Regions from separate parts of the Clostridium sp. MF28 genome, predicted to be linked through region 3. Evidence: riboswitches for the same ligand, from Rfam matches in the RefSeq annotation. Region 3 holds a riboswitch; each other region holds the start of a gene.
The links. A riboswitch is a leader RNA that binds a small molecule or an ion and turns the genes downstream of it on or off. The one in region 3 is predicted to bind thiamine pyrophosphate.
Positions count from the first base shown of each region.

Region 1: it holds a riboswitch for thiamine pyrophosphate, as region 3 does, so the genes downstream of both, thiW (energy coupling factor transporter S component ThiW) here and thiF (sulfur carrier protein ThiS adenylyltransferase ThiF) in region 3, are expected to answer to the same signal.
Region 2: it holds a riboswitch for thiamine pyrophosphate, as region 3 does, so the genes downstream of both, tenA (thiaminase II) here and thiF (sulfur carrier protein ThiS adenylyltransferase ThiF) in region 3, are expected to answer to the same signal.

Region 1 is NZ_CP014331.1:2,466,351-2,474,158, reverse strand. Features, by position in the region: gene AXY43_RS10830 (4Fe-4S binding protein) at 397-1,641, shown strand; TPP riboswitch at 1,707-1,817, shown strand; gene thiW (energy coupling factor transporter S component ThiW) at 2,007-2,546, shown strand; gene thiD (bifunctional hydroxymethylpyrimidine kinase/phosphomethylpyrimidine kinase) at 2,577-3,383, shown strand; gene thiC (phosphomethylpyrimidine synthase ThiC) at 3,454-4,764, shown strand; gene thiM (hydroxyethylthiazole kinase) at 4,970-5,800, shown strand; gene thiE (thiamine phosphate synthase) at 5,893-6,522, shown strand; gene torT (TMAO reductase system periplasmic protein TorT) at 6,723-7,808, shown strand, end outside.
Region 2 is NZ_CP014331.1:5,774,150-5,781,957, reverse strand. Features, by position in the region: gene AXY43_RS25550 (PQQ-dependent sugar dehydrogenase) at 1-732, opposite strand, end outside; gene AXY43_RS25545 (ABC transporter substrate-binding protein) at 1,584-2,588, opposite strand; gene AXY43_RS25540 (ABC transporter permease) at 2,569-3,351, opposite strand; gene AXY43_RS25535 (ABC transporter ATP-binding protein) at 3,353-4,114, opposite strand; gene tenA (thiaminase II) at 4,115-4,783, opposite strand; TPP riboswitch at 4,875-4,972, opposite strand; gene AXY43_RS25525 (Cache 3/Cache 2 fusion domain-containing protein) at 5,744-7,678, opposite strand.
Region 3 is NZ_CP014331.1:4,132,851-4,140,658, forward strand. Features, by position in the region: gene clpB (ATP-dependent chaperone ClpB) at 139-2,730, shown strand; gene AXY43_RS18215 (ECF transporter S component) at 2,998-3,594, opposite strand; TPP riboswitch at 3,923-4,030, shown strand; gene thiF (sulfur carrier protein ThiS adenylyltransferase ThiF) at 4,217-5,020, shown strand; gene AXY43_RS18225 (thiamine phosphate synthase) at 5,028-5,690, shown strand; gene AXY43_RS18230 (tRNA 2-thiocytidine(32) synthetase TtcA) at 5,862-6,728, shown strand; gene AXY43_RS18235 (DUF4250 domain-containing protein) at 6,818-7,009, shown strand; gene AXY43_RS18240 (putative bifunctional diguanylate cyclase/phosphodiesterase) at 7,202-7,808, shown strand, end outside.

The sequences.
Region 1 (7,808 bases), 1.7 Mb from region 3:
GGCATAATTGAGGAAATAAGAAAGCTTTAAATCAAGCAAAATGATAAGAAGAGATAATACCGATTGAAACAAACCTCGTTAAGTTGGAATATAACTTATTAGCAGGGATAAATTCAATTTGTACTATCTTTTTTTAGTTAGATTTTTCGTACAATTTAGCCTTTTCCTTAATTCTAAAATGTTTTAATTGCCATTTCTCAGCGAATTCTCAGCTTAGATTAAGGGCACATTAAGGTTCTATTGCTATAATTCACTTAATTAAAGAAATTGCAATAGCAGATAATGAAGTGAAAATAATATTTCTATTGGAAATTAATTGGAAAAATATGATTGATGATAATTAACATAAAAAATTATTATTGCTAAATATAGAGAGTTAGAAAAGGGGAAAGAAACATGGCAAGTAAAATAAAAAAATCGCAGATTATAAGGCATATTATACAATTGATTGCATTTATTCTGTTACCAGGTCTTTATTCAATGACATTCAGTGAAGTAAAAACTGTATATCAAATGATTATCAATGGTAATGTTAACTTTTTGGAAGCATTACCAAGCTTAATAGAATTTATAGCTATTATGCTTTTGACTATAGTATTAGGAAGATGGTTCTGCGGTTGGATATGTGCATTTGGTGCATATAATGACTTAATATATTTTATATCAAAAAAAATATTCAAAATAAAGTTTAGAGTAGATGAAAAAGTTGATTCTATACTTAAGTATTTCAAATATTTAGTATTACTTTTTATAATAGCTATTTCATGGACTATAGGAAGCAGTATACTGGAAAGCACAAGCCCTTGGGATGTATTTGGTCAAATAACTGATGTATCTACTATTTTTTCGAATTTACTTGTTGGATTGATATTTTTAATATTAATCACAATAGGATCAGCGTTTATTGAGAGGTTTTTCTGCAGATATCTATGCCCTTTAGGTGCAATATTCTCTATTATTTCTAAGATTGGAATAGTTAAGATTAATAAGCCAAAAGCTGATTGTGGTAAATGTAGAGCCTGCACAATGAATTGTTCAATGGGGTTACCGCTCTATAAGGTAAATTGTGTCAAAGGTGGAGATTGTATAAATTGCTTAAAATGTACTGAAGTATGTTACAGAAATAATGCTAATGTAAATGTACTTGGAAGAGATTTAGATGCTAAGTTAACAGGATCAGTAGCTATGGCTACATTTTTAGGTATATATGGATTCACTAACTTCGCCGGCAATGCAGTAACTAAATCTGGAATTGCAGCTAAGAGTAATGCAGTTTCAAGCAATTTAAATTCACAAACAGAATCTGCACCAGAAAGTTCAAAATTAAATCATGAAACTACAAGTTCAAATACAGTTCAAAATAATGCAAGTGAATATAAAGATGGGACATACACAGGAAGTGGAACAGGATATAGAGGAGGAACAACTAAGATTTCTGTAACTGTGTCTGATGGAAAAATATCAAGTATACAAGCTATATCCAATCAAGATACTCCAAAGTTTTATCAAAGAGCAGAGGGTACTATAATTAAGAGTATAATTTCAAAACAATCAACATCAGTGGATACTGTATCTGGAGCAACTTATAGTTCGAAGGGTATCATGAGTGCGGTAACAAATGCTTTGAATGAAGCAAAATAATAAAATATACTTGACGTTTGAAACTTAATGGTATAACCTTTAAATTGTGAAAGAAAATTTTGTAATTGAATAACTAGGGGAGCTAATATTTTGGCTGAGATTGGAAAGATTGATTTCCTAGACTCTTATAACCTGATTTGGATAATACCAGCGTAGGGAAGTATATTAATATTATTTGTGTAAGTATTGATATGATTTGTGCATGATTTATTGATGTATCCCTTGTGGATACATTTTTTTTATGCAAAATAATTAACTTCTTTTAAGGTTAATCAATTTAAACGTCATTGTAAAGGTGATTTAGTAAATTTATTTCACATTAAAAAGTAAGTTTATTGATTTTATTATTAAAGGAGTGAATTTTAATGAAAGAAAAGAGTAAAGCACAGAAGATGGCGTTAAGTGGCGTGTTAATCGGTATTTCTGTTATTTTTGGAACATTTTCAATACCGATTGGAGCTGCTAAAATATCTCCAATACAACATTTCGTGAATGTAGTTGGAGCAATAACACTTGGGCCAGTATATGCTCTTATGAATGCATTTGTGACATCTCTAATAAGAAATTTTATGGGAACAGGAAGTTTATTGGCCTTTCCAGGAAGCATGGTAGGAGCATTACTTGCAGGAATTCTTTATAAAAAATTTAGAAAGCCAGGTATTGCAGTAATTGGAGAAATAATTGGAACTGGAATATTAGGAGCATTATTAGCTTATCCTATAGCTACAATGGTGTTAGGAAAACAAGTTGCGGTTTTTGTATATGTTGTTCCGTTTATATCAAGTTGCAGTGTTGGAGCGATTATAGCGTACTTTTTTATAAAAGTTCCTGTCATTAAAAAAATACTAGTAGATAATGAGTTTCAAGTAAAGGGAGAAGCAACTAATAACATAGATAAGATTTAAATGAAATATTATAGGTGAAAGGATGAGTTTATGTTTAGAGCATTAACTATTGCAGGATCGGATACTTGTGGAGGAGCAGGAATTCAAGCGGATTTAAAAGCTTTCTCGGCAAATGGAGTATATGGAATGAGCGTTATCACAGCGGTAACGGCTCAAAATACTATGGGGGTTTTTGGAATTCAAGATATAAATCCTGAAATGATTGAATCTCAGATAGATGTTATTTTTGAAGATATAAGAGTAGATGCTATAAAAATAGGAATGGTTTCTAAAATTGAATCTATAAAAGCTATATCAAAATCTTTGAGAAAAGTTGATAAACTACCAGTGATAGTTCTAGATCCAGTTATGATTTCTAAAAGTGGATTTAATCTGTTATCGAAGGATTCAAAAGATACTTTAGTTAAGGAATTATTTCCATTAGCAACATTAATAACTCCTAATTTACCAGAGGCAGAAGAAATTTTAGGGATGAAAATAGAAAACTTAGATGAAATGAAGGAAGCGGCCTTGAAACTTAAAGAACTTGGTCCGAAGGCAGTTTTAGTTAAAGGGGGGCATTTAGAAGGGGAAGCAACAGACTTGTTATATGATGGAAATAACTTTCTTGTTCTAAAGCAAGAAAGAATAAATACTACCCATACTCATGGAACAGGATGTACTTTATCTTCAACTATAGCAGCAAATTTGGCTAAGAATATGACAATAGAGGAAGCGGTTAGAAGTGGTAAAGAATATATAACATGTGCAATCGAACATGGTTTTGAGCTTGGTAAAGGTGTAGGCCCTACTAACCATTTTTACGAGCTATATAAGAAAGCAGGAATGATTGAATAATACTATAGAACTCAAGTTAAATTTTATAACTAATAAATTAAATAATAATGGTATGAGGAGAGGGAAAGAAATGAATTATAAAACACAAATGGAAGCAGCTAAAAAAGGTATAGTTACAAAGGAAATGAAAATAGTAGCGGAAAAAGAAAGAATTTCAGAAGAAAAATTAATGAAACTTGTTGCAGAAGGTAAAGTAGCTATACCGGCTAATATCAACCATAAATCACTTAGCCCTGAGGGGATTGGTGATGGATTAAGAACAAAGATAAATGTAAACTTAGGGATATCAGGAGATTCGGTTGATTATTGCAGAGAGATGGAAAAAGTAAAAATGGCAGTTGATTTTGGTGCAGAAGCAATAATGGATTTAAGTAATTATGGGAAGACTCAAGAGTTCAGGGAAAAGCTTATAGAATATTCTCCAGCTATGATAGGAACAGTTCCTATGTATGATGCAATTGGATACCTTGAAAAAGATCTTTTAGATATAAAAGCTAAAGATTTTCTTGACGTGGTGTTAGCTCATGCTAAAGCTGGGGTTGATTTTGTTACTATTCATGCAGGAATAAATAAAAGAACAGTTTCGATATTTAAAGAAGATAAGAGAAGATTAAATATAGTATCAAGAGGTGGGTCATTGCTATTTGCATGGATGGAGATGACAGGAAATGAGAATCCATTTTATGAATACTATGATGAATTACTTGATATACTAAGAGAATATGATGTAACAATAAGTCTTGGAGATGCTATGAGACCTGGCTGTATTGATGATTCAACAGATGCTGGACAAATTACAGAACTTATAGAGTTAGGATTATTAACAAAAAGAGCTTGGGAAAAAGATGTACAAGTTATGATAGAAGGACCAGGTCATATGGCAATGAATGAGATTGCAGCTAATATGCAAATTGAAAAAAGATTATGCCATGGGGCACCTTTCTATGTACTAGGCCCTCTTGTTACAGATATTGCACCTGGGTATGATCATATAACTTCAGCCATTGGTGGCGCTATTGCAGCAACACATGGAGCCAATTTCCTTTGCTATGTAACACCAGCTGAGCATTTAAGACTTCCTGATTTATCTGATGTTAGAGAAGGAATTATTGCATCGAAAATTGCAGCTCATGCAGCAGACATTGCTAATGGACTTCCAGGGGCTAGAGATAGAGATAATGCAATGGCAGATGCTCGTCAAAAACTTGATTGGGAAGAGATGTTCAAGATTGCTATTGATGGGAAAAAGGCTAGAGAATATTTTGAAAGTGTACCACCAGAAGATATGCATAGCTGTTCTATGTGCGGGAAAATGTGTGCAGTAAGAACAACTAACAGAATTTTAAATGGCGATAAAGTGGAGCTTCTTGACCAGAAATAAGATTTATATGAGGTATAATTATATATGTTGCAGTTGAATTTCTATAGTATTATTTTTATTGAGTACTTAGTTTACTAGAATTTTAAATGCAAGTTCATAATTGCAACATAGATATCAAGCAAAAGAAACTTGAAAAATTTTTACTTTTGAGAGGAGGTATTTTAGTAAGGATCATTAAAGAATGAATTCTTACTAAAAGATATTTATGAGTAATGAAATATCAATTAAAATAGGAAGTTTATTAAATGAAGTTAGGAATAAGAAACCACTTGTGCATAATATAACAAATTATGTTACAGTTAATGATTGTGCGAATATTTTACTTGCAATAGGTGCATCACCAATTATGGCTGATGATATAAAAGAAGCAGCGGATATTACTAAGATTTCATCTGCCCTTGTAATAAATATTGGAACATTAAATGAGCGAACTATTGAATCTATGATTGCATCTGGTAAGAAAGCAAATGAATTAAATATTCCAGTCGTTTTTGATCCAGTTGGAGCAGGAGCATCAGAATTTAGAAATTCAACAACAAAGAGATTATTAGAAGAAGTGAAAATAAGTGTTTTACGTGGAAATATGTCTGAGATTAAATTTATAAGCGGATTAGGCTCTACAACTAAGGGAGTTGATGCCTCAGAAAATGACGCAAGAACAGGAAATGATGAGGGAATAGATGTAGCTAAAAACTTAGCTAAAAAACTTCAGTGTACTGTAGCCATTACAGGTGCAACAGATATTATATCTGATGGAGAAAGAGTAGTTATACTTGAAAATGGAACTAAGATGTTATCTAACGTCACAGGAACAGGCTGCATGACAACTGCATTAATTGGAGCGTTTTGTGGGGCAGGTTCAGATTATTTTATAGGAGCAGTTTCTGGTATCATTTCAATGGGAATATCGGGTGAAATTGCTTTGGATAAAGCAGGGAAGATTGGAACAGGAAGTTTTCATATTGCAATTATAGATGCCATAAGCAATTTGACTTCTAATATCATTGAAAAGATGAATAAGATAAAGGAAATATAATAAACAATGTTTGCGTGTATATCATTGAAATGAAATACACGCATTAATGTGTGAACTTATCTAAAATATAATATGAAGGAGAGAGGAGTTTCATGAAACCTAAAATAGATTATAGTATCTACCTTGTAACAGATAGAGATTTAATGAGTACAGAAACTTTAGAAGAAGCTGTGGAAAAAGCTATAATTGGAGGATGTACATTAATTCAATTAAGAGAAAAAGATTGTTCATCACTCGACTTCTATAATACAGCTGTGAGAGTTAAAGAAATTACAGATAAACACAATATTCCATTAATAATAAATGATAGAGTGGATATTGCACTAGCAGTAGATGCGGCTGGAGTGCATGTTGGACAAAGTGATATTCCTGCAGCAATTGTAAGAAAAGTCATAGGAAATGATAAAATCCTTGGAGTTTCAACAGGGTCTGTAAATGAAGCTCTTGAAGCAGAAAAAAATGGAGCTGATTATTTAGGAGTTGGTGCGATGTATTCAACTGGTACTAAAAAAGACGCAGATTCAACTAGTATGGATGAATTAAGAAAAATTAGAGAAAATGTATCTATACCTATAGTTGTAATAGGTGGAATAAATAAGGATAGAGTTAAGGATTTCAAAGGAATAGGAATTGATGGACTTGCAATAGTTTCTGCTATTATAGCAAAGGAAGATATTACTACAGCCGCTAAAGAATTAAAAAATGAATTTATTAAAATCTAACAATTAAATATATAGTATTTCAAAGGCACTGTTTACTGGAATTTCTGGTATAGTGCTTTTATTTTATTCTTATTTATACTGAGCATAAAATATATTTTGCAGAATATTGTCATATAGTATGTTTTGACAAATTATAGTAAAAAAATTAAACTTAAGATAGCATAAAGATTATAGTAGAATAGCAAGTTTAATGGAGTTTAATGACGATTAAAGTAATACTGCAGGTAATATCCATAGAGAGCTTGAAGGTAAGGATGTGCTTTGCTACGAAAGTTGGAAAATATATCAATAGAAAGTTAGGACTATCAATTTTGATAACGTCAGTAGTATTTATATTGGGATTAGCATATATAAAAAATCACAAGAACATAGGATCTAATGATATTGTCAGAAAAGAAAAAGAAGAATACGTGGAAAGAGAACGTGTATCGAAGAGTATAACAACAGTGGAGACAAATGATGATAGAATTCTTACACAAATAGGTAAAAAAAAGTTAATAGTAAATAGCTATTATAATATTGATGCTGCTTCAAATAGTAAAGAGGGTGATATGAGAGGCGTTGTAAAAGAAAAGTGGAGGCATATTAAGCCTAAGAAGGAATATACAATAGGCGTTTTGCTGCCTCACTTTGAAGATCAATATTGGGTCTCAGCGAATTATGGAATAATAAATTATGCAAAGGAATTAGGAGTGAAGGTAAAGTTATATGCAGTTGGAGGCTATATAGAGTTTGGAAACCAAAAAGAGGAGCTAATGGATTTAGCTGAGGATGATAAAATTGATGGAATAGTGTTTGCTACATTAGATAATACAAAATTTAATTCAGATGTAGAGAATATTGTTCATTATGATAAGCCTATTGTTGCACTAGTAAATGATATTAATAGTCCTGATATTAGCGCAAAAGCAATAGTTTCCTATTATGATATGGGATATAAAGCAGGAGAGTATGTTGTTGAAGATTCAGCAGGTAAAGATATAAAAATTGCATTTTTTCCTGGGCCAAAAGAATCAGGATGGGCATTAGATACATTAAATGGCTTTAAAGATGCAGTTTCAAGGTTAAAGAAAAATAATCAAAAGATAGATATTAGTAATCCTTTTTATGGAGACACTAGACCTGATGTGCAGCGATTACATATAACAAGCGTTTTGGAAAATAATGATGATTATGATTATTTAGTTGGTTGTGCTCCAGCAGTAATTGAAGCCGAAAAATTTATTGCTAAACGCAAAGAGAAATCTAAAAATATAAGAATTGTATCAACATACATGACAAGTGAT
Region 2 (7,808 bases), 1.6 Mb from region 3:
TGGCTTAATTATGTTTATTTCATCATGAGCTGACTGTCCATGCTCTGACTCATACAAAACATTTTTTGAATTCCAAGCTAATCCTTGAGGATTTCGATGACCTAAGCTATAAAGTGCTGAATTAGAAATTGGATTATCTTCTGGAATACTGCCATCTAATTCTATTCGTAGTATTTTTCCTGCTAAACTTTTAGGATCTTGCGCCAATGCTGAATTTCCTGCATCTCCTGTTGTAATATATAATTTTTTATCTGGGCCTATCTTTATTCTGCCTCCATTATGAATTCGTCCCCCAGGTATTTTATCTATAAGAACTTTATCAATAACCGCCCTATTATTGCTCTCAATCACTCTCACAACACGATTATAAATTACATCTCCTTCTCCATATGTATGCATAACATACATATAATGATTTTTCGAATAATTTGAATCTAGAGCAATCCCCATCAAACCACCTTCCCCTTGACTGACAAAAGGTTCATTAAATTTTATTATTGGATTAGGATTAAGTTTGCCGTCTTCAATAACTCTAATTGCTCCAGACCGCTCCGTAAAATATATTTTTCCTTCATCACTTATATCTATTGCCCATGGTACGTATAAATTTTCAGCTATAACTTGAATTTCGTAATTAAGTTGTCTTGATGCCCCTACTATTACTTGTACATTCGATTTATTGTGACTCTTAAATACTGTGTTAAATAAAATGTTTTTAATTATTTTTTTCATAGTATTATCCTCCAAGTTTAAAATAATACATGTTACAATATAAACTTTAAGGAAAAAGCAACAAATTCAAAACACATAATTTGTTGCTTTTCTCTCAACCTATATAATTACAATATTATTCTTTCAAGAGTCCAACTGTACCGGCTAAAATATAAATCATAATAAAAAATTTCATATAGTAAAATTAGCTTTTCCTCAGAACTACTCTAATATCACATAGTATTTATAAAACAATAAAAAAATCGCAGGAGACTGTGGTTAAGTTCCGTATTGTGCATATAAGAACATTTTATGCAGGCGAATAAGATTTCTTTTTTATTCTCTTTACGAACTGTAACTTTCTGAATCAGTATTTTTCATAACTTATACCCTCAAGGGGCACAATGTCCACAAATTTAACTTGAATATAAATTCCTAGAGAATAAAAAAAGATACCGAATTACAATAAATTCAGTATCTTTTTTAAAATAATTTCTCAGTTTTTATCTAAATATGGATAAATAACTTAAGAATTAAACTTATTAGATAAACATATTAACAAAGTTGCTAAATCTTTAAGTTCATATTTTCACTAGAAATCATAAATATATTTGTATAGAAAACATTTGAAAATGAGCTGTTAAAGGTTCCTAGCTGTAGGTTGCTCCATTTTAGCTTGTGAAGTGAGAGTCCAAAATTTTATTTTGGGTTCTCGAACTTCCTCAGCGAATGTAATGAGTCGAGCTTCCCTTGGAAAGTTGGAGCATGCTAAAATGGATACAACCTGCTGCTTAGAACCTTCAGCGATATTTTCATAGCTTTTCGGAATCAAAATATTTATGATTCCGGTGAGCTATACGCATAAGTATAAATTATTGAAACACATCTTTACTATCTACATCAGCTTGAAGTAAATTCTTATCTTTTAACCATTTAATATTGTTATTCCAATTTTCTTTATCTTGACTTAAGAATTTACCACTTTCATTTTCCATAAGAGGTAAAAGTATCTCTAAGCTCTTCTTTTCTGTCTCTTCATCTAATGGGAAACTTTCATTTTGAGCCTTTAATATTAAATCTAAAGCCTTATCAGGATTCTTTTGAGTATATTCAAATCCTTTTTTAGCAGCTCCTAAGAACGCTTGTATTGTATCATTATTATTCTTAATTGCGTCATCACTTGCAACAAATGCTAATTCGTAGTTATTTGGCACACCAAAATCTGATGGCGCAAAAGTTTCTAATTCAATACCTTTTTTCTCTAATAATATTTTTTCATGATTTATATATCCACCTATAATTGCATCAACTTGTTTTGTTTCGATTCCAGGCATTAAGTCATATCCAACATCTACAAATTCAACCTTTGATGGATCTCCACCAGCTTGTGCTACCATTGCTTTAACAGTTTCTTTATCGATATCAAAAGATGCATATCCAACTTTCTTTCCTTCTAAATCCTTTAATGTTTTAACTCCTGAATCTTTACGAACCATTAGTTGGTTTAATGAACTTCTAACTATTGCTCCAACTGATTTAATAGGAATATTTTCGCCTCTTGCTAAGATAATTTGTTTAGGATAGCTTATTGCTAAATCAGCTTTTCCTGCTGCTACTAATTTAATTCCATCATCTGTACCTGCAGGTGTAATTAAGTTAACCTTCAACCCTGCTTCTTTAAAGTATCCTTGCTCTTCTGCTGCATATAAGAATGAATGTACTGCATTTGGATACCAGTCTAAAAGAACATTAACTTCTTTAAGTTCTTTGGTAGCACTCTTGTCTTCCTTATTATTGGAAGCACTAGAGCACCCGCTAAATACTAAACTAACTAACATAATAAATAGTAAAAATATACTAAGCTTTTTTAATTTCATGATTGTCCTCCTTCAATCCTCTTCTGTATTTTAATAAAATCTTTTCTAGCAAGAATCCTACGGAAAATAGAATTAATCCTAGAAATGATAAAACTAACACTCCTGCGAAAACAGAATCTGCCTGAAGCATTCCTGCTGCTCTCTTAATATATATACCTAATCCCTTTTCAGCACCTAGCCATTCTCCAATGGTCGCCCCTGAAATACTGTAGGTTGCAGCTATTTTAAAACTGCTCAAAAAATTTGGTAATACGGAATTCATATGGAGTTTAAAAAATATTTGGAATCTATTTCCTCCAAGAGCTTTTAAAACATCTTCTAAATCTCTATCTACACTATTTAATCCATCTAAGGTACTTATAACTATAGGGAAAAAACAAAATAGTATTACCACTGCTACCTTTGACCATATGGTATATCCAAACCACATAACCATAATTGGAGATAAAGCTATAGTCGGAATTGTTTGAGAAAAAATTATAATTGGATATAAAGTTTTCGAAACATTTCTCCAAAGATATATGGAAAGTGCACAAGATATACCTATAATTACGGACGCAATAAGTCCTAATAGTGCTTCACCTAGTGTGATAAGAGAATGTTTATATATTAAATCTTTTTGATCTACTAAAGCTTTTATGATTTCAGAAAATCTAGGCAAAATAAAATTCGGCACCTTAAAATATGGTATTATAAATTCCCATGACAAAATTATAATTATCAAAAATATTAAAGGAAATATATAGTCTTTAATTTTTTTCATTCTATATCCCCCCTTTATTTTCTTCTAAGGAGTCAAGAACATTTAAAATATCTCTTTTTAGCTCAATAAACTCACTAGAAAGTGTGGTCTCATAATTCCTTGGTCTTTCAATATTTACATCTATAGATTTTAAATTTCTATATGGAAGCTCCGTACAAATAAGAATTCTATCTGATAAAAGCAAAGCTTCCTCTATATCATGAGTTATCATAAACACAGTATTACTTTGTCTTTGACAAAGATCTAAAAGCCATGACTGCATCTTTCTTCTTGTTAACGCATCTAGAGAAGAAAATGGCTCATCCAATAAAATTATGGAAGGATTATTTACTATTGCTCTTAAAAATGAAGCTCTCTGCCTCATACCACCTGATAATTCATGTGGATAATATTTCTCGGTGCCCTTAAGTCCAAAATCTTCAAAGTATGTAGCTGCCACTTTTCTAGCTTCTTTCTTACTATAACCATTTAATTCAAGTCCAACTGCTGTATTGTCGAGAATATTTCTCCATGGCATTAAGGAATCTTTTTGAGGCATATATCCTATAATATTTTTATTGCCATCTTTTAATATATTTATATTACCCTTTTGCGGCTTTAATAGTCCTAAAATTAATCGAAAAAGGGTACTTTTGCCTGTGCCACTAGGTGCAATAATTGTGACAAATTCATTTTTATTTATATCAAAAGATAAATCATCTACTATTAATTTTCCAGAATCCTTATATCCAAAGGATAAATTATTAATTTCCAATGCTTTCATCTAAATAACCCAACTTTCCTTTTTGTAGCAGCCATCCCAAAACATATATTCATATTTTGAAGATATAATGAAAATCTCTTCTAATTTTTCAAGCTGTCTTTCTGGAAGCCCTTCTGCTAGTTTATCCATAAGTTTTATGCACCAATCATTTTCCTTATTATATTCTTCAGTTGCATATGTAAGTATCCATTCCCTGTAAAGTGGATGCTCTAATGCCTTACTATTATTTGCTAAGGTTTTGCCAATAAATGCATAGCTCCACATACATGGAAGTAATGCTGCTACTAGTTCTGCTAAAGATCCTTCTGATGATACCTGAAGCATAAATTTTGTGTATGACAAATTACTTGCATTTGGCTTTGTAGCCTCTAATTCTTCCTTAGTTATTCCAAACTTCTTAGCATATTCAGTATGTGCATCCATTTCAATATTTACTATAGCATTTGCACATTTAGCAAAGGCTTGTATATCTTCTAATGAATCTGCCTTAACCATCCCTAATGCAAAAAGCTTTATATAATCTATTAGATAAACATAATCCTGCTTAACGTAAAAGCAAAACTTATCTTCCTTTAAAGTCCCCTTACTAAGTTCCTTAAGAAAAGGATGCTCCAGGCACGCTTCCCAAATAGGTTTACCTTTCAATAATAATCTTTGTGAAAATTGCATAAAAAAACTCCTTTCAAACAGTACTAAAATACCATTGAAAAGAGTTAATAATCTAATTAAATTGTAAATCTACTATCTTTAGATTTAACTTTATATTATCTTATAACTTCCCTTCGCTGGCATTACCCAGTGCAGGTTCAAAGGGTCTGAAAACTCATCTCAGCCATTCTGGCTCCCCTAGTACTCGTCTAAATTTTATACTCTAAATGTAAGAATGTCAATTAAAATTTACACTCAAATCAATATATAGATAAACCAACTAATACCTGAACTTATGCATATAGCTCGCCGAAATAAGGATTATGCTGTTATTCCAGTTTCTAAGGAATTATGATGGATGATCCCAAGATTACAAGTTGCACCCAAGATTCTAGCATCAAAGGCAAGCTTTGAACTAGCATACTTGAAACAACTTATAATCTAGGAATCAGAGCCATCAAATTCCTAATGAAACATTTCATAAAAGCATAATTCTTATTTCTAGTTGGGATATATTTCATAGTATAAATCTAACTTATAATTGGTTTATCCATATAGATGCCCAGACTTATTATGTGAACACATTTCCATACTTACTATATATGAATTATTATCTTAACTAGAAATCATAAATATATTTGTGGAGAAAACATTTGAAAATAAGCTGCTAAGATTCTTAAGCAGAGAACTCAAATCTACGATTTGATGTGAATCGCTTACTCAGTGAACGAATGTAAGTCGAGTTTCCTCTAACGGTTGTTCCGCTTTAGCTTGTGAAGTGAGAGTCCAAAATTTTCTTTTGGTTTCTCGAACTTCCTCAGCGAATGTAATGAGTCGAGCTTCCCTAGGAAAGTGGGAGCATGCTAAAGTGGTGAAACCTGCAACTTAGAATCTTCAGCGATATTTTCATGGCTTTTCGGAACAAAATATTTATGATTTCGGCAAGCTATCGCATAAGTCTAATTTATAAGACAATCTTGTTTAGCTATATATATCTGAAAACTCAATATTAATATTTTCAACCTTAGATTGGTTTGCATAACCATTCTTGCTTTTCTTACCTTCATCTTCTGGAACTATCTTAACAGGAAGACATATAATAAACTCTGTACCTTCTCCATAAACACTTTTTACTTCTATTGTTCCTTCGTGCATCTCAACTAAAGCTTTAACTATAGATAGCCCAATTCCGCTGCCTTCATGGCTTCTATTTAATAATCGTTCTACCTGCTTAAATCGTTGGAAAAGCTGCGATACTTTTTCCTCTGGAATTCCCCTTCCTGTATCTTTTACAGATATAACTATATGATCATCCATATCATATAAATTAACACTTATTTTGTCTCCTGGTTCAGTGAATTTAGTAGCATTGGAAATTAGATTAAGCAAAATTCTTTCTAGCTTTTCTTCATCAAAAGCCATAATTTTTTCTTCATTATCTGTATCAAATATTATTGTCCTAGACATATATTCTACATATTCAGCAGTTGACTGTGTTATATCCTCTACAACTTGTACTATATTGCCGTTTTTCAATTCTAGTTTCATATAACCTGAATCAATCTTTGTTATATCTATAAGATTATTCACCAATCTTACCAACCTATAACAGTTTTGCTTTATACTATTTGTATAATTCTTCATTTTCTCAGTATTTAAATTTTCATCTCTATTTATAAGTACATTAAATAACTGAGCTGTTGAAAATATAATATTTAATGGTGTCCTTAACTCATGTGACATATTAGCTATAAATTCTGTTTTTAATTTTTCATACTGCACAGTTTCTTCTAATAGCCTTTTATTTTCTGCTATCATATCATTAAAACTATTTGCTAAAACTCCTATTTCATCCTTACTATCTATATTGCATCGTATTGTCAAATCGCCTTTACCTGCTATCTCCATACAGGATTTCAACTTGTTAATAGGCTTAACTAATGTATTAGCTAAAAATAATGCTATAATTCCGCCTAAAACAATAATTATCCCCCCAGTAGCTATTGTGGTCGTCAAAATTGATTTTGCTGAAGAGTTTAATTCCTCATAATCTGCTGTGGTAACTACATACCAATGCCAAGCTTCAAAATACTGATAATATCCAATCTTTTTAACTCCGTTATAAGTGTATTCAATCATTCCACTTTTTTCAGTATGCATTTTTTGAACAAAATCGTAATCACTTACATTCTTCCCACTATCAGATGGATGAAGAATTACATTTCCTTCAGAATCTAGTACGTACGCATATCCAGTCTTTCCTAATTTAATATTACTTAATGTCTTATCTAAATAATCATTACTAATTTTATTTCCTAACCCTATTGCCCCTATTACTTTTTTATCTTTATCTAATAATGGCTTCATTCTTGTTAAATATCCAATTCCTTCTATCCTAATATCGCCAATATATTCTTCATTATTTAGTGTCTTTTTATAAGCTTCAGTATCACTTGAAATATATGTACCTAATATCCTATTACCATTATTAAATACAGTAGTAGAAACCCTTATTAGTTTATCATCTTGTAATAAAAACATTGTTGCTATAGTACCTGTTGATTGTTTTAGTTTATCAACTATAGTATTATCTAAGGATATTCTTTGATTTCCTGAATATAAAACTGGTAAGTTAAAATCTCCAACTTTTACGATTTCATTGTAATCAACTCTCATATCAGCTAAATTGTTTAATACGTTATTTGCAAAATTTAAATCTCCATAAGATTTCTCAGTAAGCAAATCATTTCTCACACTCAAAGTTGTAATAATTGATTCCGTTAAACGCTGACTTTTTTCGTTTACCTCTTTAAAAACTGCTTTATTAGATTTATTCCCAATTAACAACCCCAATACACTTACAGCAAATACAATTAAGATCAAATAGCTAACGATAAGCTTATATTTTATTCTCATTTCAAAACACTTCTCCCTAGTTAATTATGTTTATTAACACTAAAATCAAATACAACCATAATATACATAGCTATTTGATTTATTGTATATCCGGATAATTATACCACAGGTACAATGTTTTTTGAAATAT
Region 3 (7,808 bases):
AAAAAAAGACTAAATAAACTTTGACTTTCTTTGACCTATGTATTATTATATAGATAAAGAGGAATTATTTAGGTATAGTGATAAACTAGTTTTAATAATAATTTCGAAATTTAACATAGAGATTTAGGAGGAATAAGTATGAATATTGATAAAATGACGTTGAGAGTTCAACAAGCATTGAATGATGCCAATGTTACAGCTGTTAAATTTAATCATCAGCAAATAGATTTAATTCATCTTTTTTCAGCTCTTGTAGAGCAGGAGGACGGGTTAGTCCCTAATATTCTTACTAAAATGGGTATATCAGTAAAGAATTTAAAAGCGTCAGTAAATAAGGAATTAGATGCAATGCCAAAAGTTTTAGGAGAAGGAGTTGGCAATGTATATATAACTAGAAAAGTAGAGGAAGTGTTAATTAAAGCTGAAGAATTTTCGAAACAGTTTGAAGATTCATATGTTAGTGTTGAACATTTAATGCTTGCTATTATAGAAATAGATAACAATCAAGTTTCTAAAATATTAAAGCAATATAATATAACCAAGGAGAATTTCTTAAAAGTTCTTTCTGAAGTTAGAGGAAGCCAAAGAGTTGAAACGCAAGATCCAGAAGGGACATATGACGCATTAGCAAAGTATGGAACTAATTTAGTTGACCTTGCTAAAAAGCATAAGTTAGATCCTGTTATAGGAAGAGATGAAGAAATAAGAAGGACAATAAGGATTTTATCAAGGAGAACCAAGAATAATCCAGTATTAATAGGTGAACCTGGTGTTGGTAAAACAGCAATTATTGAAGGATTAGCTGAAAGAATAGTTAGAGGAGATGTTCCAGAAGGCCTTAAGGATAAAATTATATTTGCTTTGGATATGGGATCTTTGATTGCCGGAGCTAAGTATAGAGGTGAATTTGAAGAAAGATTAAAAGCGGTATTAAAAGAAGTTCAAAGCAGTGAGGGTAGAATATTACTATTCATAGATGAAATTCATACAATAGTTGGAGCTGGTAAGACTGATGGAGCAATGGATGCTGGTAATTTGATTAAACCATTATTAGCAAGAGGAGAGTTACATTGTATAGGTGCTACAACTTTTGATGAATATAGAAAATATATTGAGAAAGATAAAGCCTTAGAAAGAAGATTCCAACCAGTAATTATAGATGAACCTACAGTAGAGGATACAATTGCAATACTAAGAGGATTAAAAGAAAGGTTTGAAATTCATCACGGGATTAGAATTCATGATTCAGCAATAGTAGCTGCTGCAAAGCTTTCTGACAGATATATTCAAGATAGATATATGCCTGATAAGGCAATTGATTTAATTGATGAAGCTGGAGCTATGATAAGATCTGAAATAGATTCCCTCCCAACAGAACTTGATGTTATAAGAAGAAAAATATTTAAGTTAGAAATAGAAAAAGAAGCCTTGTCAAAAGAGAAAGATGAGGGTTCAAAAAATAGGTTAGATGACTTAGAGAAAGAGCTTGCAGGATTAAAAGAAAAGAATGATGAAATGACTGCAAAATATACCAAAGAAAAAGAGCAAATCACAGCTATTAAAACCTTAAAAAGTGAGCTAGATGATGCTAGAGGAGAAATAGAAGTAGCGCAAAGAAACTTTGATTATAATAAAGTTGCTGAGATTCAATATAGTAGGATTCCTGCTATAGAAGAAAAAATTAAGCAAAAAGAAATTGAACTAAGAGAAAATTATGAGGGAGCTCTATTAAAAGAGGAAGTAACTGAGCAGGAAGTATCCGCTGTACTTTCTAAATGGACTGGAATTCCTGTAACTAACTTACTTGAAGGAGAAAGGGAAAAACTTTTAAGACTAGAAGATGATATGAGTAATAGAGTTATAGGCCAGGGTGAGGCAATAGAAGCTGTAACTAATGCAATACTCAGGGCAAGAGCTGGGCTTAAAGATATCAATAGACCAATAGGATCATTTATATTCTTAGGGCCAACAGGAGTTGGTAAAACGGAGCTTGCAAAAACACTAGCTAGAAATTTATTTGATTCAGAAGAAAATATTATTAGAATTGATATGTCGGAATATATGGAGAAGCATTCAGTGTCTAGATTAGTTGGAGCGCCTCCAGGATATGTAGGTTATGATGAAGGTGGTCAGCTAACAGAAGCTGTAAGAAGAAAACCATATAGCGTAATTTTATTTGATGAAATTGAAAAAGCGCATGAAGATGTGTTTAATATATTCCTTCAAATATTAGATGATGGTAGATTAACTGATAATAAGGGTAAAACTGTAGATTTTAAAAATACTATAATAATTATGACTTCAAATATCGGAAGTGAATATTTATTAGAAAATACTAATGAAGATCACGTTGATGAAGAAATAAAATCAAAAGTAATGAGTGTTTTAAAATCAAGATTTAAACCAGAATTTTTAAATAGAGTAGATGATACTATAATGTTTAAACCTTTGACAGAGTCTGGCATTAAGAAAATTATAGATATATTCTTAAGAGAAGTAAGTTTAAGGTTAAAAGATAAAAATATCGAAATAGAAGTTACAGATAAAGCAAAAACAATAATGGCAAGAGAAGGTTATGATGTGGTTTATGGAGCAAGGCCGTTAAAAAGATATATACAGAACACTTTAGAGAATAGACTCGCTAGGATGATAATTAAGGGCGAACTAGGCTATGGATCTAAGGTTATGATTGATAATAAAGATGAAGAAATAATAATAAAACCACTTTAGTAAAAATAAGTTTTGTAAAATTCCTGTAGATAAATGTGATCTATAGGAATTTTTATTCTCTAGAAAATTATAATCAAAGAATGTGAGTAACTTTTTGAGTAGTTAATAGGAATCGTTATATTTGTATTATATACCATATTTTAATTCTTCATAATAGTTTTATATGTAACCAATAATTAGAACAAGAAAAGAGGCAGCTTTTAGCAAGTGCCTCTTTATAATTTATATTCTTTAAAAAATATTTTATTTTACTTGTTTAGAGTTTAGTTAAATTTTTTTCTTAATTCTAAATATAGCTACAATTACAGGGACTGATATTACAGCACTCACTATAGCTTCAGGAACTCCATTTGTTAAACCAATGGTTGCAATTGCAATTCCAGCAGTTTGTGGATTTATCTTTAAAATAGCAGAGTATCTTTCTAAGTAAAATACGTAAGTTAAACCCAAAACACCTATAGTGTTAATTAATGTAGCACAGATTGATGCTATTGCAATACTAATGCTTTGATTTTTAAATCTCTTTCTAAGAAGTATATACACATAGTATGCTACAATTCCAATTAGGACTCTAGGAACTAATGCAATTATAGGATTCCAAAATATAAATGATGTTGGACCAGGAGCGGTAAAATTTTGATACATTGAGAATAAACCAAAAACTAATCCAACTAGGGATCCAACTATAGGTCCTTCAACTATCGCACCTATAATAACTGGGATATGCATTATAGTAGCTTTTACAGGTGGAATTGGTATGAACCCAAGCCCGGTTAATCCTAAGAAAATTGAAATTGCAGAAAGCATTCCGATCATTGCAATCTGTCTAACTGAAAATTTAGATTTAGTATAGCCTCTTTCCATAAGGTACCTCCGTTCTTATTCCTTGATATATGGATATAATTCGGAAAAATATATAATATATACGAATTTCCGTTCAGCTTCTAATTGAATACCGACACATATTATTTTACCACGTTAGAAAAAATGTTCAATTATATTTTAAAAATATAAATTTAAATATAGTAATAATAATTACTGATTCTATATTTAATTCTATGAACTTAGAAAAAGTTGATTTTTATACAAAATATGAATAAATTTACAAATCTAATTTATGGATTTAATCCATAAAAATTTGAATTATAAGAAATAAAATGATAATATATAACCATAACAGAAATTGAATAGTATAAAAGGCTAGGGGTGCCAATTTAATTGGCTGAGAGAAGCTTATTTGCTTTAACTCTTTTGACCTGATGTGGCTAATACCACCGTAGGGAAGCAATAAATATTTTAGAAGATTTATAAGACTTACCTTAGTGTAAGTCTTTTTATTATCTAGTAATTTATTATGGAAGCCAAATAAGTAGAGGTTCTGCCCATTGGTTGTACAAATTATGAAAAAAGACTGATAAGAAAATAATGAGTAAATAATGAACAGATATATTAAGTTTTAAAATTTATTTAGATTGGGGATATTAGTTTGAAAGTTTTAGTAAATGAAAGAGAAATAGATATTGAGGGAGAAATTACTGCATTTGAAGTTAGAAGCAGGATAAAAAGTGATGCGGATATAGTTATTTTAAATGGTTTTCCAATTAAACAAGATTATTCTTTAAATGAAGGCGATAAAGTTACTTTAATTAAGAGAGGCGAGGTGCCTAAAAAAGAAGAGTTAGAGGCACTAATGGTAAGTAGACATACTCCAAAGGTTCATGAGAAAGTTAAGAAGGCGAAGATAGCTATTGCTGGACTTGGTGGACTTGGTTCAACAGTAGCATTAGCGTTGGGAAGAGTTGGGGTTGGACATATAAAAATAATAGATTTTGATGTGGTTGAACCTAGTAATTTAAACAGACAACAATACTTTATAAGACATATTGGAATGAAAAAATGCCATGCATTAAAAGAAATATTGTTAGAAATCAATCCGTTCATAAATATCGAAGTTGTTGATACGTATGTAGATAAGGATAACATTAAAGATTTATTTGAGGATATGGATATTGTAATTGAAGCATTTGATGGCGCAGAAAATAAAGCGATGATAGTTAGAGAAGTTTTACTTCAGACAGAAAAACCAAAGGTTATTTCAGCCTCAGGTATGGCAGGGTATTATTCTAATAATCTAATAATTAGCAAAAAAATAAATACAAGGCTATATATGTGTGGAGACTTTAAAAATGAGGCAAAAGTAAATGAGGGGTTAATGGCACCTAGGGTTGGTATCGCAGCTTGTCATGAAGCAAATATGGCGCTTAGATTAATATTAGGAGAAGAGGTATAAACTAAAGATGTCTGTAATTGGAATAACAAATAGAAAACTTTGTAGGGACTTTTTTGATCAAATAAAAAAAATATCAGAATCTAATCTAGATTTCTTAATTATACGAGAAAAAGATTTAAGCAGTGAAGAGCTAATGATATTAGTTTTGAAAGTAAAAGAGGAACTGAAAAATACAAATATCAGAATAATACTAAATTCCAATATAGATATTGCTAAAAAGTCCAATGTTGATGGAATTCAGTTATCATTTAATGATTTTATAAATATTAGTAACAGGTTATGCACAGGAAGAGCAATAAATTCTAAAGAAATGGTGGATAATTTTTATTTTAGTGGGAATAAATATAAAATATATAAGATGATCGGCGTTTCAATACATAGTTGCGAAGAAGGTATACAAGCGGCTAAATTAGGAGCAGACTATGTTATTTATGGCCATGTGTTTGAAACTGATTGTAAAAAAGGTCTTCCTCCTAGAGGAATTAAGGAAATAGAGGCTCTTTCCAAGAAGATTGACATTCCAGTCATTGGGATAGGCGGAATAAATCAAGATAATTATAAGAAAGTATTGGATGCTGGAGCAAGTGGAATTGCTATAATGTCTAGTTTAATGAAAGACAAAAACCCTGAAGAACTAGTGAAATCTCTTTCTAAAGAAACATTACTTTGATATATGAAAATCAAAGTACAAATACGAATAATTAAAATCAGCTAATATTAAAACCTAAAAACACTTGTAAATCTTAAGTGTTCATTATAAACTCTTTAAAGAAAGATATATTCAAGAATAATTAGTATCTATGATCTGGATACTATTAAGATAATAAGGAGAAATGAAATAATGAGTACAATTGCAGGAAAAGGCTGTCCAAGAATTATACCAGATGGAGAAAAAAAGCCACTAGAAGAGATTGAAAAAGCTATAATTAAAAGCTATAGAAAGCATATTTGGTCAAAATTTGTTAAGGCAATTAAAGAATATAATTTAATTCAAGAAGGAGATAAAATTGCTGTTGGAATTTCTGGAGGAAAAGATAGTATACTTATGGCGAAATTATTTCAGGAGTTGCAAAGACATGGTCAAGTTAAATTTGAATTAGTATTTTTAGCTATGGATCCAGGGTATCATCCAGATATAAAAAATTTACTAATAGAAAATTGTGAGCATCTAAATATTCCAATTCATATGTATGAATCAGGCATTTTTGATGTTGTTGATAAAATGGCTAAGGATTACCCATGTTATTTATGTGCAAGAATGAGAAGAGGCTCTCTTTATGCAAAAGCAAAAGAATTTGGATGTAATAAACTTGCATTAGGACATCATTATAATGATGTAATTGAAACAACTATGCTAAACATTTTATATGGTGGTAATTTTAAGACAATGTTGCCTAAATTAAAAGCTAAAAATTTTGAAGGTTTAGAATTAATTAGGCCTATGTATTTTATAGAGGAAGAGTATATAAAAAGATTTATAAATTATAGTGGTATATGGCCATTGAATTGCGCTTGTATGGTTGCAGCTGAAAGAATAGGTAATAAGAGATATGAAATAAAAGATCTTATTAAAGAATTAAAGAAGAATTTTAGCGGAGTTGAAAAGTCTATCTTTAAAGCAGCTGAAAATGTTAGTATGGATTCAATATTAGGTTGGCAAAAGGGCGAAGAAAAGCATTCTTTTCTAGATTATTACGATGAAGAGTAGACTTAAGTAACTAAAAGTATTTATTAATTTGGAAATGTATGCTATGCTATAATTAACCATATACCAATAGATGAAAAGGAAGAGTAGAGATGGAAAATAATCCTATGGGGATCAGTGATCCAAACATATTGTTAAGTGTAATAAACATGAAATTAAGAGATCAATATGGTTCATTAGATATTCTTTGTGATGATTTAGAATTATCTAAAGACGATATTATAAATATATTAATAAGTATCGGATATAAATACGAGGAAGAAGAAAATCAATTTAAGAATTAGAGTCTTAATAAATAATTATTCATAAAGTTAGGAAGGTGATGTTATATGAATTTAAAAAAGACAGGCAAATTAATTACTGTTATAGCAGCAACAGCAGCTTTAATAGCATCATTAGCAAATGATAAGAAATCTAAAGATTCTAACAAACAGGAATAGTACAAATTATAGAATTATGTGAAGGATTGTATATATATGATTAGGGAGGAACTTCAATTAAATCATGAGGAAATATTTGATTCTATACCAATTTTGGGCGTTAATATAATTTGGAATCAATCAGAGCTTAAATTAATAATTGATGATACAATGAAAAGTTTTTTTGAAGAGTATGATACTAAGAATGAAACTTTAGATCAATTTATAAATTTTGTTGGTGAAGAAGATAAACAAAATGTTTTAAGCTTTTTCTCTCAAGATTTAAAGAGACACTATATAAATAGAGAACAAATGCAGCTACAATACAAGATGGAAAGTCCTAGGGGTAACATTGTTGAGTTTATTCTTGTCGGGAAGTCAATTAAAAGTAATGAACAGTATTACTTTACTGGAACTAGTTATTGCTTTAAGGACTTAGAGAATGAATATGGTGATATAGATTCTTTGACGAAAAATTGGAAAGAATCTATGGTCAATAAAACAATAGATTCAATAATTCATAGTGATAGAATTACAGGGCTACCTAATAAATATTTTTTCAAGAACACGGTAGCCAAAATGTTACAAAATGTTGTTAATAGTAATACTAGAGCCGCGATGCTGATAATAGATTTAGATAATTTTAAATATGTAAACGACTCCT